DNA from 4 places in the Nitratireductor sp. PBL-C9 genome. Region 1 is predicted to be linked to each of the others. Evidence: riboswitches for the same ligand, from Rfam matches in the RefSeq annotation. Region 1 holds a riboswitch; each other region holds the start of a gene.

Evidence for each region. Region 1 has a riboswitch for cobalamin ahead of ACRTG1_RS03700 (HupE/UreJ family protein). Riboswitches for the same ligand answer to the same signal wherever they lie in the genome.
Region 2: another riboswitch for cobalamin. It lies ahead of ACRTG1_RS03995 (LLM class flavin-dependent oxidoreductase); the one in region 1 lies ahead of ACRTG1_RS03700 (HupE/UreJ family protein).
Region 3: another riboswitch for cobalamin. It lies ahead of ACRTG1_RS11740 (TonB-dependent receptor plug domain-containing protein); the one in region 1 lies ahead of ACRTG1_RS03700 (HupE/UreJ family protein).
Region 4: another riboswitch for cobalamin. It lies ahead of cobW (cobalamin biosynthesis protein CobW); the one in region 1 lies ahead of ACRTG1_RS03700 (HupE/UreJ family protein).

The regions. Positions count from the first base shown of each region.
Region 1 is NZ_JBPAXW010000001.1:787,497-791,143, reverse strand. It holds gene cobN (cobaltochelatase subunit CobN) at 1-372, opposite strand, end outside; gene cobW (cobalamin biosynthesis protein CobW) at 377-1,414, opposite strand; cobalamin riboswitch at 1,591-1,791, opposite strand; cobalamin riboswitch at 1,853-2,052, shown strand; gene ACRTG1_RS03700 (HupE/UreJ family protein) at 2,088-2,708, shown strand; gene cobU (bifunctional adenosylcobinamide kinase/adenosylcobinamide-phosphate guanylyltransferase) at 2,725-3,261, shown strand; gene cobO (cob(I)yrinic acid a,c-diamide adenosyltransferase) at 3,263-3,647, shown strand, end outside.
Region 2 is NZ_JBPAXW010000002.1:8,497-12,143, forward strand. It holds gene ACRTG1_RS03985 (ABC transporter ATP-binding protein) at 1-513, shown strand, start outside; gene ACRTG1_RS03990 (ABC transporter permease) at 506-1,339, shown strand; cobalamin riboswitch at 1,564-1,760, shown strand; gene ACRTG1_RS03995 (LLM class flavin-dependent oxidoreductase) at 1,934-2,989, shown strand; gene ACRTG1_RS04000 (ABC transporter substrate-binding protein) at 2,989-3,647, shown strand, end outside.
Region 3 is NZ_JBPAXW010000004.1:389,194-392,840, reverse strand. It holds gene ACRTG1_RS11740 (TonB-dependent receptor plug domain-containing protein) at 1-1,395, opposite strand, end outside; cobalamin riboswitch at 1,521-1,732, opposite strand; gene ACRTG1_RS11735 (ABC transporter substrate-binding protein) at 2,009-3,647, shown strand, end outside.
Region 4 is NZ_JBPAXW010000001.1:73,054-76,700, forward strand. It holds gene cobO (cob(I)yrinic acid a,c-diamide adenosyltransferase) at 1-377, opposite strand, end outside; gene cobU (bifunctional adenosylcobinamide kinase/adenosylcobinamide-phosphate guanylyltransferase) at 379-915, opposite strand; gene ACRTG1_RS00375 (HupE/UreJ family protein) at 932-1,552, opposite strand; cobalamin riboswitch at 1,588-1,787, opposite strand; cobalamin riboswitch at 1,849-2,049, shown strand; gene cobW (cobalamin biosynthesis protein CobW) at 2,226-3,263, shown strand; gene cobN (cobaltochelatase subunit CobN) at 3,268-3,647, shown strand, end outside.

The DNA of each region.
Region 1 (3,647 bases):
GCGCGGGTCGTCCTGATGGCATTCGCCGGGAAGCAGCGCCAGCGCGATGCCCTTTTGCCGGGCCAGTGCTGAAAGCCGGTCGCAGCCATAGCGCCACCACTCATAGCCGCCCAGCACCCGCACCAGAATGACGCGCGCATGCGCTGCCGTGTTGTCGATCCACAGATCGACCGACATGGGGTGTCTCAGGTCGCGCAGTGCGGCGAGGCGCAGCGCGGGCAGGGCCTCGCGCTGCGCCTGCCATGCAGAGGCGATCCCCGCCAGATCGCTGTCGGTGAACGACAGCGCCACCATGTCCGCCGGCGACTGCTGCAGATCGACAGGCTCGATCAGATCGTCGAGTGAGGCACTGGTGGTGGCGAGGATGTGCATCGGATCAGGCCGAGAGAAGGCTTTCGATACGCGCGCGGTCGATGCCCTTGAGGCCGATCACGACAAGCCGCGTCTCGGCGGCTTCGCCGGCCTTCCACGGGCGGTCGTAATGGTGCGACACGCGCGGACCGACTGCCTGCACCTGCAGGCGCATGGGCTTGCCCTTCACATGCGCAAAGCCCTTGAGGCGCAGAACCTCGCCGGTCTCCACCGCCGCATTGACACGTGCTTCCAGATCTTCGGGCCGCAGAACCGATGGCAGATCGACAACGAATGTATCGAAATCGTCGTGCTCGTGGTCATGCGCATCGTCGTGATGCGTCTTGCGGTTCTCGATGTCGTCCTCGACGGCAAGCCCGAGACCCAGCAGCAGGGCAGGGTCCACCTTGCCATGCGCGCTCGGCACGATCTGCACATTGCGCGACAGATGTCCCGCAATCCGCGCGCGGGCGCGCCCGGCGGCTTCGTCATCCAGAAGATCGTTCTTCGACAGAACGATCAGGTCAGCGCAGGCCACCTGGTCGTCGAACACTTCTTCGATCGGATCATCATGGTCGAGCGAATCGTCGGCTGCGCGCTGTGCATCCAGCGCGTCCATGTCCGCAGCAACCTGACCGTCGGCAAGTGCCGGCCCGTCCACCACGGCAATCACGCCATCGACCGTCACACGGTTCTTGATTGCCGGCCACTGAAAGGCCTGCACCAGCGGCTTTGGCAGCGCCAGACCGGACGTCTCGATCAGGATGTGATCGACCTTCGGCTCACGTGCGAGGATCTGGTCGAGCGCCGGCACGAAATCATCGGCAACCGTGCAGCAGATGCAGCCATTGGCGAGTTCGAGAACGTTTTCCTCGGGGCAATTGTCCAGCCTGCAGCTTTTCAGCACCTCGCCATCGATGCCGGCATCGCCGAACTCATTGACGATGATCGCCAGCCGCTTGCCATGCGCGCCTTCCAGAACATTGCGGATCAGCGTCGTCTTGCCGGCACCGAGAAAGCCGGTCACGACGGTGCAGGGAACCCGGTCGAAACTCGTGGTCATGGGATATCCTTCAGGTGATGGAGTGTGGAGAACGATAAGACGCGGGTGAGGGGCGCACGGGCCTTTTGCGGCCGCGTACTGGCAGAGACACCATGAATGGTCGGGAGAAGGCGCGCAGCGGCGCTGTCAGCAGTCACAATGCACACTCCTTGCCCGGGACACCCGCCAGGCGGTCAGGATTTCATTCGCAGACGGCAGGTTTCCTGGCTCACGGGTCGATGCGCTCTCCAGCCTTCCCAGGGCAAACCCCAGTGGCGTGTCAGGTGCGCTCTCCGCTTACAGTTGCGGGGACAGCTGCGGCATTGGGCAAGGCCCGCACCGCATTCCCTCTTAGCCCTCTCCATTGCGGGAGAAGGACCGTCTGCTGCGCATTTACGGCTCGCCCGCCACGTCTGTCAATGCGGGCAACAAAGCGTTTGCGGGGCGTGGCGATTCTTGTATGCTCCGCCCGCTGTCGGTTCCGCTGAAGCGGACCCAGAGGGAACGTGGTGCGGCGCAATCGCGCCAAGACCACGGCTGCCCCCGCAACTGTAAGCGGAGAGCGTTTTCCTGATCGCCACTGAGGCATGATGCCTTGGGAAGGCTGGAAAGCGCATCGACCCGTGAGCCAGGAAACCTGCCGACGGCCTGAAAGAAACACCGTAACCCTCGGGTGGAGGGGAAAGGACCGGACATGAACACGCGTTTCCTGCGCACTTTTTCCGCATTCGCATTTGCATCGCTCTTCGCAACCAGCGCCCACGCCCATCACGCCATGGACGGGCAGACGCCCACGACCCTTTACGAAGGGCTGGTCTCAGGGCTCGCCCATCCCGTGATCGGGCTTGATCATCTGGCCTTCATCCTCGCTGCCGGCCTGTTTGCCGCCGTCGCCGGCATGAGCCTTTTCGCGCCGCTTCTCTTTGTTGCCGGCTCGCTTGTCGGCGTCGGCCTGCATCTGATGCTGCTCGATCTTCCGGCAGCCGAAATCGTCATCGCGGCAAGCGTTCTTGCTGGCGGCTGGCTTCTGGCGCGCGGTCGGGCCGTAGAGAGCCACATGCTTGTCTTCGCCCTGTTCCTGGTGGTCGGCGTGTTCCATGGCTATGCCTTCGGCGAAGCCATTGTCGGCAGCGAGCAGACGCCGCTCATCGCCTATCTCGCAGGCCTTGCCGCAATACAGAGCGCCATCGCGCTTGGCGTCTATTTTCTCGTCCGCTCGCGCGGCTGGGCGGTTGAGGCCATGCAGCCCCGGCTTGCTGGCGCCGCCATTGTCGGTGTCGGCGTAACCTTCCTTGCCGGACAGCTTGTCGGCTGAGCCGGCGGATCTGACGATGCGTTCACTTCATTTCGTTCTGGGCGGCGCGCGCTCCGGCAAGAGCCGCCATGCCGAAACGCTGATCGAAGCCGCGCCCGCGCCCTGGCACTACATCGCCACGGCCCAGGCCTTCGATGACGAAATGCGCGAGCGCATCGCCATTCACCGCGCGCGGCGCAAAGGGGCATTGGCGGGGCCGGGGGAAGTAGAGGGGGCGTGGCAGACGCACGACGCCCCGCTCGACCTGCCGGGCATGCTTCAAACCCTGCCGGCCCGCGAAACGGTTCTGGTCGATTGCCTCACCCTGTGGCTCAGCAATCTCATTCTCAACGACCATGAGCTAAAACCTGCCGCCGAGCGACTGCTTGCAGCTCTTGCCGCAAGAGAGGGAACCACGGTTCTCGTTTCCAATGAAGTCGGCTTCGGCATCGTGCCGGAAACCCCGCTCGGACGCCGTTTCCGCGATGAGGCGGGGTTCCTGAACCAGAAAGTCGCCGCCGCTGCCGACAGCGTCACGCTGGTGGTTGCCGGCCTGCCCATGAAAGTGAAGTGACATGCGAGAGATCGACGCAAACGAAGCCGGGCGCCACAAGGCAAAAATGGCCAAACGCAAGGCCGTTCAGGATGCCGAGGTGCGCGACAAGACGGTCGAAAAGGGGCTTCTGATCGTCAATACGGGGCCGGGCAAGGGCAAGTCCACCGCCGCCTTCGGTCTTGCGCTGCGCATGCTCGGCCATGGCCGCCGCGTCGGTGTCGTGCAGTTCATCAAGGGCGCATGGCATTGCGGTGAGAAGGATGCCTTCGCCGCCTTTGGCGATCAGGTCTCCTGGCACACGATGGGCGAGGGCTTCACCTGGGAAACACAGGATCTCCAGCGCGACATCGCCGCCGCCGAGCGGGCGTGGGGAAAGGCCGAGGAACTGATGGCCGATCCGACCA
Region 2 (3,647 bases), on a different contig from region 1:
CGCAGCGTGATGGAAAACGTGCTGCTGCCCATCGAAATCCGCGAGGGGCGGAATGCCGCGAATGCTGCGCGCGAACGCGCAACGCAACTTCTCGAGATGGCGGGACTTGCCGAGTTTGCCAATGCAGTGCCGGCAGAGCTTTCCGGCGGCATGGCGCAGCGCGCGGCCATTTGCCGGATGCTGGTGACCCAGCCGGAAATCCTGCTCCTGGACGAACCGTTCGGCGCGCTGGATGAATTTACGCGCGAGCAGATGAATGTGGAGTTCGAGCGGATCTGTCGTTCGCGCGAGGCCACGGCCATCATCGTTACGCACTCTATCCAGGAAGCGATCTTCCTGGCGGATTCCGTCTTCGTGATGTCACCGCGACCGGGCCGGATCGTCAAGCGCATCGACATTGATCTGCCGCGTCCGCGTACGCCCGACATGATTACCGGCAACCGCTTCAACGAATATGTCCGCGAAATTCACGACCTGTTGTTCGGAAGCGGAGAGGGGGCCAGCCATGACTGACAAGGAAACTGTCGATCCCGAGGTGCTGATCGCGCTTGCCGAAAATGAACGCAAGACGCTGATCGAGCGCACGCCGCAATGGCTGCTCGTGCTGCTGTTCGGTGCGGCCGTTGTCACGGTGTGGCACATGGCCGTCACCTATAGCGGCATCTCGCAGCTGGTTCTGCCGGGGCCCTATCAGGTTCTGCAGGACCTCATCTTCACGCTCAACAATCTGTTCACCGGCGGTTATGTGGCCCATGCCACATGGATCACGCTGGTCGAGGTTGTCTTCGGCTTTCTGCTGGCTTCGGCCATCGGCCTCACGCTCGGCATGATCATCGGCGCGACCACGCTGGGGCGCAAGGCTATCATGCCCTATGTGGTGGCGATCAACACGATGCCGAAGGTGGCCTTCGCGCCGCTGTTCGTGGCGTGGTTCGGCTTCGGCATCGAGTCGAAGATCATGATGGCCGCGTTCATCTCGTTCTTCCCCGTGACGATCAACACGGCGGCGGGCCTGGCGGCAACCGACAGCAACATGTCGATGCTGTTCAAATCTCTTGAGGCGAACCGCTGGCAGACGCTCATCAAGCTGCAGATGCCCTATGCGACGCCCTACATCTTCGCCGGTCTCAAGCTGGCGGCAGTGTGGAGCGTGATCGGCGTTGTCGTCGGCGAGTATATGGGCGGCGGCGAGGGCCTGGGCGAGCTGGTCCGTGTCGCGGCAAGTCAGCTGCGCGTTGGCCGTGTTTTCGCGCAGATCCTTCTGCTCAGCCTGATGGGTCTCTCGGTGTTCGGTTTCGTGACACTGCTCGAGCGCTATTTCGTGCGCTGGAGGCGTTAGATCGCCGCGCGTTCGTTCGGATGCACAAAGGACGATCGAAACACTTGATAGAGGATCGGACCGAAAACCGGTTTCCGCTTTTCGGTCCGATCCTCGAAATTTCTCCCCACAACATTGTTGTGTTTCCCAACTTGCACCCGCCTATCCGGCGGGTGTCTTTTTGTGTGGGAGCCGTTCTTTCGCGCAAACGCCATTCGCGGTTGCGTCGCGGTTCCTTCGCGGATAGGGTCGCCGCCGCATGCGGTTCCGCCTTTCGCGGATGAAAAGGGAACCCGGTGCGGTCTGCCAGACAGACCAATTCCGGGACTGCCCTCGCAACTGTAAGCGGCAAGTTCTTTCCAATGCCACTGGCGAAAGCCGGGAAGGCGGACCGAACGTTCGAGCCGCGAGTCAGGAGACCTGCCTCATGCATAGACCATGAACGCCGGACGAGGTGCGCCGGCAGGAGGCCCAGAATGCATGCAGGCGCTTTGCCGGCAATGAGTCCGTCTATCGGGACGTCACGTCTCCGATCCGTTTCCCGATTTCCTTCGGCGCAGGCCGAACTGAGCCGATTGTTCCAATGTGGTGCGCCGCATTCGGGCGGGTCGCGCCATGCGCGTTGATCTGGCAGGCTTTGCCCGTGAAGGCGCGCTTGGCGACCACCGGGCGCTGATGCGTCTTGTCGAACGGGCGGACGCGCTTGGTTTCGGCGGCGTCTGGTTCAACGAATTTCATTTCGGTCGCGAAACGCTGCCCTATCCGTCCACGCTTCTGCTTGGCGCGGAGGTTCTGGCGCGGACGGAGAGGCTGCGGTTCGGCACGTCGATCCTCGTTTTGCCGCTCTATCATCCGCTGCTGCTTGCCGAGCAGATCGCGCAGCTCGATTTTCAGAGCGGCGGGCGCGTGGATGTGGGGATCGGGCGCGGCACCGAGCCCGGCACATTCACCGCGCTCGAGATTTCGCGCGATGACGCATCAAGGCGGTTTGCCGAAGCGCTGAGGATCATGATCGACGCCTGGACGAAACCACATTGTTCGGCGGATGGCGGGCCGTGGCGTTTTTCCAACGTCTCCGTCGGGCCGCCGCCGGTGCAAAAGCCGCATCCGCCGATCTATGTCGCCGGCGTCTCGGAAGAGACGGTCGACATCGCCGCCAGGAACGGTTTTCCGCTTCTCCTGAGCCTCGAACCCAATGAAGCGCGGCAATTGCCCGTGTTTCATGCAGCACTTGATCGCCATGGTGGATCGCGCGCGCCGCTCGTTGCTTCATCGCTGTCGCGTTACGTGATGATCGCGCCGACCCGGGCGGAGGCCATGGAGCGGGTCGATGCGCTTCTGGAAAAGCTCAATGCACGGCGCGCGGCACGGGCGCTGGAGCGTGGAATGCAGCCGCCTGCGCTGCGTGATCGCGCCGCCATGCTGGCGGATTTCACCATCGCGGGAACGCCCGAGGATTGCCTTGCACAATTGCGCGCGCTCTCGGCGGAGACCGGCGCGAACAGCATTCGCTGCCTGTTCAGCGCCAACGGCCTGATCGCCAACGATGTGGCGCTCGCCGGCATGGAACTGTTTGCAGCGGAGGTCATGCCAGCGCTCGGCCAGCCAGAACAACCCCCATCCCCAGTTGAAAGCGCCGGCGGCATGCCGGCCATAGAAGGAGTGAATTGATGTCGCGATTAATCGGTCTGCGCGGGCTTGCGGTCGCAGGTTTCGTTCTGGTGTCTGCGCCCGCCTTTGCCGATGAGGCGGACTTTCCCTATACGGATGAGAATTGCGGCTACACCACCACCTATGAAGCGCCGCCGGCGCGGGCGGTGACGCTGAGCAACAACGCCACGGAGATGATGCTGGCGCTCGGTCTGGAAGACCGCATGGCCGGGACCTCCTATATGGCGAACCTCAAAATCAGCCCCCAATACGAGGCGGCGTACAACACGGTTCCCGTGCTTTCACCGCTGGTCGCCACTACCGAACAGCTCATCGAGGCGGAGGCCGATTTCGTCTATGCCGGTTATCCGGACGGGTTCAGCGAAAGCCGCCACACGCGCGATCAGCTTCACGATCTGGGCATGAAAACCCGCCTCAACACCGAGGGCTGCAATCTCGGCAAGTTCGGTTTCGACGAGCTTTATGCGGAAATCCGCTCCATGTCGGCAATCTTCGGCGTGCGCGAGCGCGGCGAGGCTTTGATCGCCGACATCGAGGAGCGCCTTTCCGAGGTGGAAGCAAAGCTCGATGGCGTTGAGGCCATGCCGGTGTTCATCTTCAATGGCGGCGAATCCGCACCGCGCGCCGTGCTCGGAAACACCATGCTTTCGCATGTGGT
Region 3 (3,647 bases), on a different contig from region 1:
GATGTCGGCGATTGCCCTGTCGTTCCAGAAACGCTGCTCCACGCCAATGTCGAAACCGAAGCTGGTTTCAGGCCGCAGATTGGGGTTTGCCCCGAACGGACCGAAAAGCTCGTTGAGGCTGGGTGCACGGAAGCCGGTTCCCACCGAGCCGTGCAGACGCGTTCCGGTCGCATCGATGAGATAGGAGGCGGTTGCCCGGTATGTGGTGTGCCCGCCGAATTCGCTGTGCTCGTCCTGCCTGAGGCCGGCTGTCAGCGTCAGGTTTTCAACCGGCGTGGCAATGGCCTCGCCCCAGACGCCTGCGATCCAGAAATCGGAATCGATCTGGGGGTTGAACATGCCGGCGGGAAAGACTGCGCTCTGACGTTCGTAATCCGCGCCACCCTGAACCGTCAGCCATTCATTGACGTCGAATGCGCCCAGATAATCGGCCTTGTAGCGGCGACCGTCATAAGAGCCGTCGAACGCGGTGCCGGTGATGGAGCGTTCCAGGTCGAAGGCCTGCACGGAAACCGTGTTGCGGAAGCGGCCGTCCATCAGGTCGAGATTGAAGCCGGCGCGGCCGGCCAGCTGTTTGCTGTGGTTGGTCGCCGTCAGATTGTCGCTCGGCAGAATGGTGCCGAAGCCCTGATTGTCGAACTCGGCTTCCGCGTCGATGTAGAGCGCCGAGCCGAATACGGAGAACACGTCGGAAAATGCATGCTCGGCATTCACGTCGAAGGTGACGTTCTCATAGCCATCGCGCTCCGTGCCCGTAGCCGCAGCCGAAATGCCGTCGGTGCGGTAGCCGGTTGCGTTGATGGAGAGTTTCGACTGTTCGTTCGCCGCCCTGAAACCGTAGGAGCCGCCGACCGTGCCGTGCGAGCCGCCTTCGCCCTGAATGATATGGGCGATGCCCGGTTCGATGTCGCCCAGCGTCGACAGGCTGATCACGCCGGCAATCGCATCGGAGCCGTAAAGCGTGCTCTGCGATCCCTTCAGCACTTCGATGCTCTGCAGGCCGCCCGACAGAAGATACTGGTAGGACGTCTGCACCTGCGGGCTGGTCGGATCGGAAATGTCGATGCCGTTATAGAGCGTCTTCACATAGCGGCGCGGCGCGCCGCGGATCGAAAGGCTGCCCTCTGCGCCAACGCCACCCGGCGATGAGAGGCTCACACCCGGCAGCAGGTCGAGATACTCGACGGCCAGCGGCAGGGACTGTTCCTCGATCTCTTCACGACCCACCACGTTCACCGTCGACCCCACGGTGGATGCCTCTGCCGGTGTGCGGTTGGGCGTGATGACCAGTTTTTCAAGCACATAGTCTTCTGCGCCCGCCATGGTGGCTGAAAGGCCCGTCAGCAACGCCGAAGCGCTGAGCAGGAGCCGGGTGCGATAACGTCTGGATGGCATGCGTGCTCTCCATGAGAATGCTGCTTCTTTTGCTGGAGAGCGATGGCTGTCTGAATCTGTCCCCCGCCAGCGATGACATTTCGTCACCACTGCGAGATCCACAGCCCCGGAAGCGTCCCGCATCCGGTCGGTGACGGCTCAAGGCAGGTTTCCTGGCTCGCGCTTCATCGGCTTCCTCGCCTTCCCGGGGCATTGCACCCAGTGGCATAGGAGGAGCCTCGGCGCTCACAGTTGCGGGAGCAGCCACGGCTGCGGCCTGATCATGCAGGGCCGTTCCGTGTTCCCTTTTCCCCGGCATGCGAGTGCCTGCCGGAGCACCTCAAGCGAACAAAATTCGCTTACCAACTGGCTCCGGCAGCGTCAATTGCGGCCTGTGGGACGGCTGTTCCACCCATAACGGTGCAGGTGGCGGGTATTGTCAGTACAGGTTTCGGAAATTGTTGCGAAATCGGCTCTATTTGTCAGTTTTGCGGCTCATTTGTCGCAAACTCGTCATTTCAACGGTCGAAAAACCTGCAAAACTTACCATTGGCCCCGGTCGTTTTTTGACATCGCTGGCGCGATGGGAAATGCTGAACACAAACTGATAACGGCAAGAAATGGGAGTGCGTCGATGACGTTTTTCAAGAGCAATGGCGAGAAAGTGCCAGCCCGCGTCGCCGAAATGGCGAACGAAGCGCGCGTCGGAAAAATGGACAGACGTGAGTTCCTGGCGCTCGCAAGCGCACTCGGCGCATCGACAGCCGCCGCCTACGGCATGCTCGGCCTTGCCGCGCCCACACATGCGCTCGCTCAGGAGCCCAAGATGGGCGGCACGCTGCGTGTGGCCATGTTCATCAAGGATCCGAAAGACCCGCGCACGGCCGACTGGTCCGAGATCGCAAACGCCATGCGCCAGACGCTTGAACCGCTGGTGAAATACACGCGCGACTTCACCTTTGAGGGCCGGCTTCTGGAGAGCTGGGAGGTCAACGAAGACGCCACCGAGTACATTCTCCACGTGCGTCCGGGCGTGACCTGGAACAATGGCGACGCCTTTACCGCAGACGATGTGATCTACAACTTCAACCGCTGGTGCGATCAGACGGTGGAGGGCAACTCCATGCCCGCCCGCATGGCTGCACTCATCGATCCGGAGACCAAGAAGGCGCGCGAAGGCGCGATCGAGAAGGTCGACGACATGACGGTGAAGCTCAACCTGTCAGCCCCTGACATTTCCATCATTCCCGGCATGGCCGACTATCCGGGCCTGATCGTGCATCCGAGCTTTGATGAGACGGGCCGTGATTTCATCGCCAATCCCATCGGCACCGGTCCCTTCGAACTCGTTTCATACGAAGTGGGCAACCGCGTCGAACTGAAGAAGCGCGAAGACGGCAAGTGGTGGGGCGGCGAGGCCTATCTCGATGGCATCGAGTTCATCGATTACGGCACCGATCCATCGGCCATGGTAAGCGCCTTTGAATCCGGCGAGATCCACACCAATTACGAGACCACCGCCGATTTCGTGGACATTCTCGACGCCATTGGCCTGGTCAAGTCCGAGGTCACCACGGCAACGACGATTGTGGCCCGCACCAATGTCAACAACAAGCCGTATGACGATGAGCGGGTGCGCCGCGCGCTGCAGATGGCCGTGGACAACGCCACAGTTCTGGCGCTTGGCTACGACAATGCCGGTGAGGTGGCCGAGAACCACCATGTTTGCCCGATCCATCCCGAATATGCGGAACTGCCCAAGATCGAGCGCAATGTGGACGCGGCCAAGGCGCTGATGGAAGAGGCCGGCCAGATGGAGCATGAGCACGAGCTGATCTCGGTCGACGAGGACTGGCACAAGAATACCGGCGACGCCATTGCCGCACAGCTTCGCGAGGCGGGTTTCAAGGTCAAGCGCACCGTTCTGCCGGGTTCGACCTTCTGGAACGACTGGACGAAATACCCGCTGTCCATGACCAACTGGAACATGCGTCCGCTCGGCATTCAGGTGGTCGCGCTCGCTTATCGCACCGGCGAGGCGTGGAACGAGTCCGCCTATTCCAATCCCGAACTCGACAAGCTGATCGAACAGGCGCTGGCCATTCCGGACCCCGACAGCCGCCGCGAGGTGATGAAGCAGATCGAAGAGATCCTTCAGGGCTCCGGCATCATCATCCAGCCCTATTGGCGCAAACTCTACAATCACTCCGTGGAGACCGTGATGAACCACGGCATGCACCAGACCTTCGAGATCGACCTGGAAAAGGTCTGGC
Region 4 (3,647 bases), 710 kb from region 1:
TCGGCCATCAGTTCCTCGGCCTTTCCCCACGCCCGCTCGGCGGCGGCGATGTCGCGCTGGAGATCCTGTGTTTCCCAGGTGAAGCCCTCGCCCATCGTGTGCCAGGAGACCTGATCGCCAAAGGCGGCGAAGGCATCCTTCTCACCGCAATGCCATGCGCCCTTGATGAACTGCACGACACCGACGCGGCGGCCATGGCCGAGCATGCGCAGCGCAAGACCGAAGGCGGCGGTGGACTTGCCCTTGCCCGGCCCCGTATTGACGATCAGAAGCCCCTTTTCGACCGTCTTGTCGCGCACCTCGGCATCCTGAACGGCCTTGCGTTTGGCCATTTTTGCCTTGTGGCGCCCGGCTTCGTTTGCGTCGATCTCTCGCATGTCACTTCACTTTCATGGGCAGGCCGGCAACCACCAGCGTGACGCTGTCGGCAGCGGCGGCGACTTTCTGGTTCAGGAACCCCGCCTCATCGCGGAAACGGCGTCCGAGCGGGGTTTCCGGCACGATGCCGAAGCCGACTTCATTGGAAACGAGAACCGTGGTTCCCTCTCTTGCGGCAAGAGCTGCAAGCAGTCGCTCGGCGGCAGGTTTTAGCTCATGGTCGTTGAGAATGAGATTGCTGAGCCACAGGGTGAGGCAATCGACCAGAACCGTTTCGCGGGCCGGCAGGGTTTGAAGCATGCCCGGCAGGTCGAGCGGGGCGTCGTGCGTCTGCCACGCCCCCTCTACTTCCCCCGGCCCCGCCAATGCCCCTTTGCGCCGCGCGCGGTGAATGGCGATGCGCTCGCGCATTTCGTCATCGAAGGCCTGGGCCGTGGCGATGTAGTGCCAGGGCGCGGGCGCGGCTTCGATCAGCGTTTCGGCATGGCGGCTCTTGCCGGAGCGCGCGCCGCCCAGAACGAAATGAAGTGAACGCATCGTCAGATCCGCCGGCTCAGCCGACAAGCTGTCCGGCAAGGAAGGTTACGCCGACACCGACAATGGCGGCGCCAGCAAGCCGGGGCTGCATGGCCTCAACCGCCCAGCCGCGCGAGCGGACGAGAAAATAGACGCCAAGCGCGATGGCGCTCTGTATTGCGGCAAGGCCTGCGAGATAGGCGATGAGCGGCGTCTGCTCGCTGCCGACAATGGCTTCGCCGAAGGCATAGCCATGGAACACGCCGACCACCAGGAACAGGGCGAAGACAAGCATGTGGCTCTCTACGGCCCGACCGCGCGCCAGAAGCCAGCCGCCAGCAAGAACGCTTGCCGCGATGACGATTTCGGCTGCCGGAAGATCGAGCAGCATCAGATGCAGGCCGACGCCGACAAGCGAGCCGGCAACAAAGAGAAGCGGCGCGAAAAGGCTCATGCCGGCGACGGCGGCAAACAGGCCGGCAGCGAGGATGAAGGCCAGATGATCAAGCCCGATCACGGGATGGGCGAGCCCTGAGACCAGCCCTTCGTAAAGGGTCGTGGGCGTCTGCCCGTCCATGGCGTGATGGGCGTGGGCGCTGGTTGCGAAGAGCGATGCAAATGCGAATGCGGAAAAAGTGCGCAGGAAACGCGTGTTCATGTCCGGTCCTTTCCCCTCCACCCGAGGGTTACGGTGTTTCTTTCAGGCCGTCGGCAGGTTTCCTGGCTCACGGGTCGATGCGCTTTCCAGCCTTCCCAAGGCATCATGCCTCAGTGGCGATCAGGAAAACGCTCTCCGCTTACAGTTGCGGGGGCAGCCGTGGTCTTGGCGCGATTGCGCCGCACCACGTTCCCTCTGGGTCCGCTTCAGCGGAACCGACAGCGGGCGGAGCATACAAGAATCGCCACGCCCCGCAAACGCTTTGTTGCCCGCATTGACAGACGTGGCGGGCGAGCCGTAAATGCGCAGCAGACGGTCCTTCTCCCGCAATGGAGAGGGCTAAGAGGGAATGCGGTGCGGGCCTTGCCCAATGCCGCAGCTGTCCCCGCAACTGTAAGCGGAGAGCGCACCTGACACGCCACTGGGGTTTGCCCTGGGAAGGCTGGAGAGCGCATCGACCCGTGAGCCAGGAAACCTGCCGTCTGCGAATGAAATCCTGACCGCCTGGCGGGTGTCCCGGGCAAGGAGTGTGCATTGTGACTGCTGACAGCGCCGCTGCGCGCCTTCTCCCGACCATTCATGGTGTCTCTGCCAGTACGCGGCCGCAAAAGGCCCGTGCGCCCCTCACCCGCGTCTTATCGTTCTCCACACTCCATCACCTGAAGGATATCCCATGACCACGAGTTTCGACCGGGTTCCCTGCACCGTCGTGACCGGCTTTCTCGGTGCCGGCAAGACGACGCTGATCCGCAATGTTCTGGAAGGCGCGCATGGCAAGCGGCTGGCGATCATCGTCAATGAGTTCGGCGATGCCGGCATCGATGGCGAGGTGCTGAAAAGCTGCAGGCTGGACAATTGCCCCGAGGAAAACGTTCTCGAACTCGCCAATGGCTGCATCTGCTGCACGGTTGCCGATGATTTCGTGCCGGCGCTCGACCAGATCCTCGCACGTGAGCCGAAGGTCGATCACATCCTGATCGAGACGTCCGGTCTGGCGCTGCCAAAGCCGCTGGTGCAGGCCTTTCAGTGGCCGGCAATCAAGAACCGTGTGACGGTCGATGGCGTGATTGCCGTGGTGGACGGGCCGGCACTTGCCGACGGTCAGGTTGCTGCGGACATGGACGCGCTGGATGCACAGCGCGCAGCCGACGATTCGCTCGACCATGATGATCCGATCGAAGAAGTGTTCGACGACCAGGTGGCCTGCGCTGACCTGATCGTTCTGTCGAAGAACGATCTTCTGGATGACGAAGCCGCCGGGCGCGCCCGCGCGCGGATTGCGGGACATCTGTCGCGCAATGTGCAGATCGTGCCGAGCGCGCATGGCAAGGTGGACCCTGCCCTGCTGCTGGGTCTCGGGCTTGCCGTCGAGGACGACATCGAGAACCGCAAGACGCATCACGACGATGCGCATGACCACGAGCACGACGATTTCGATACATTCGTTGTCGATCTGCCATCGGTTCTGCGGCCCGAAGATCTGGAAGCACGTGTCAATGCGGCGGTGGAGACCGGCGAGGTTCTGCGCCTCAAGGGCTTTGCGCATGTGAAGGGCAAGCCCATGCGCCTGCAGGTGCAGGCAGTCGGTCCGCGCGTGTCGCACCATTACGACCGCCCGTGGAAGGCCGGCGAAGCCGCCGAGACGCGGCTTGTCGTGATCGGCCTCAAGGGCATCGACCGCGCGCGTATCGAAAGCCTTCTCTCGGCCTGATCCGATGCACATCCTCGCCACCACCAGTGCCTCACTCGACGATCTGATCGAGCCTGTCGATCTGCAGCAGTCGCCGGCGGACATGGTGGCGCTGTCGTTCACCGACAGCGATCTGGCGGGGATCGCCTCTGCATGGCAGGCGCAGCGCGAGGCCCTGCCCGCGCTGCGCCTCGCCGCACTGCGCGACCTGAGACACCCCATGTCGGTCGATCTGTGGATCGACAACACGGCAGCGCATGCGCGCGTCATTCTGGTGCGGGTGCTGGGCGGCTATGAGTGGTGGCGCTATGGCTGCGACCGGCTTTCAGCACTGGCCCGGCAAAAGGGCATCGCGCTGGCGCTGCTTCCCGGCGAATGCCATCAGGACGACCCGCGCCTTGCCGA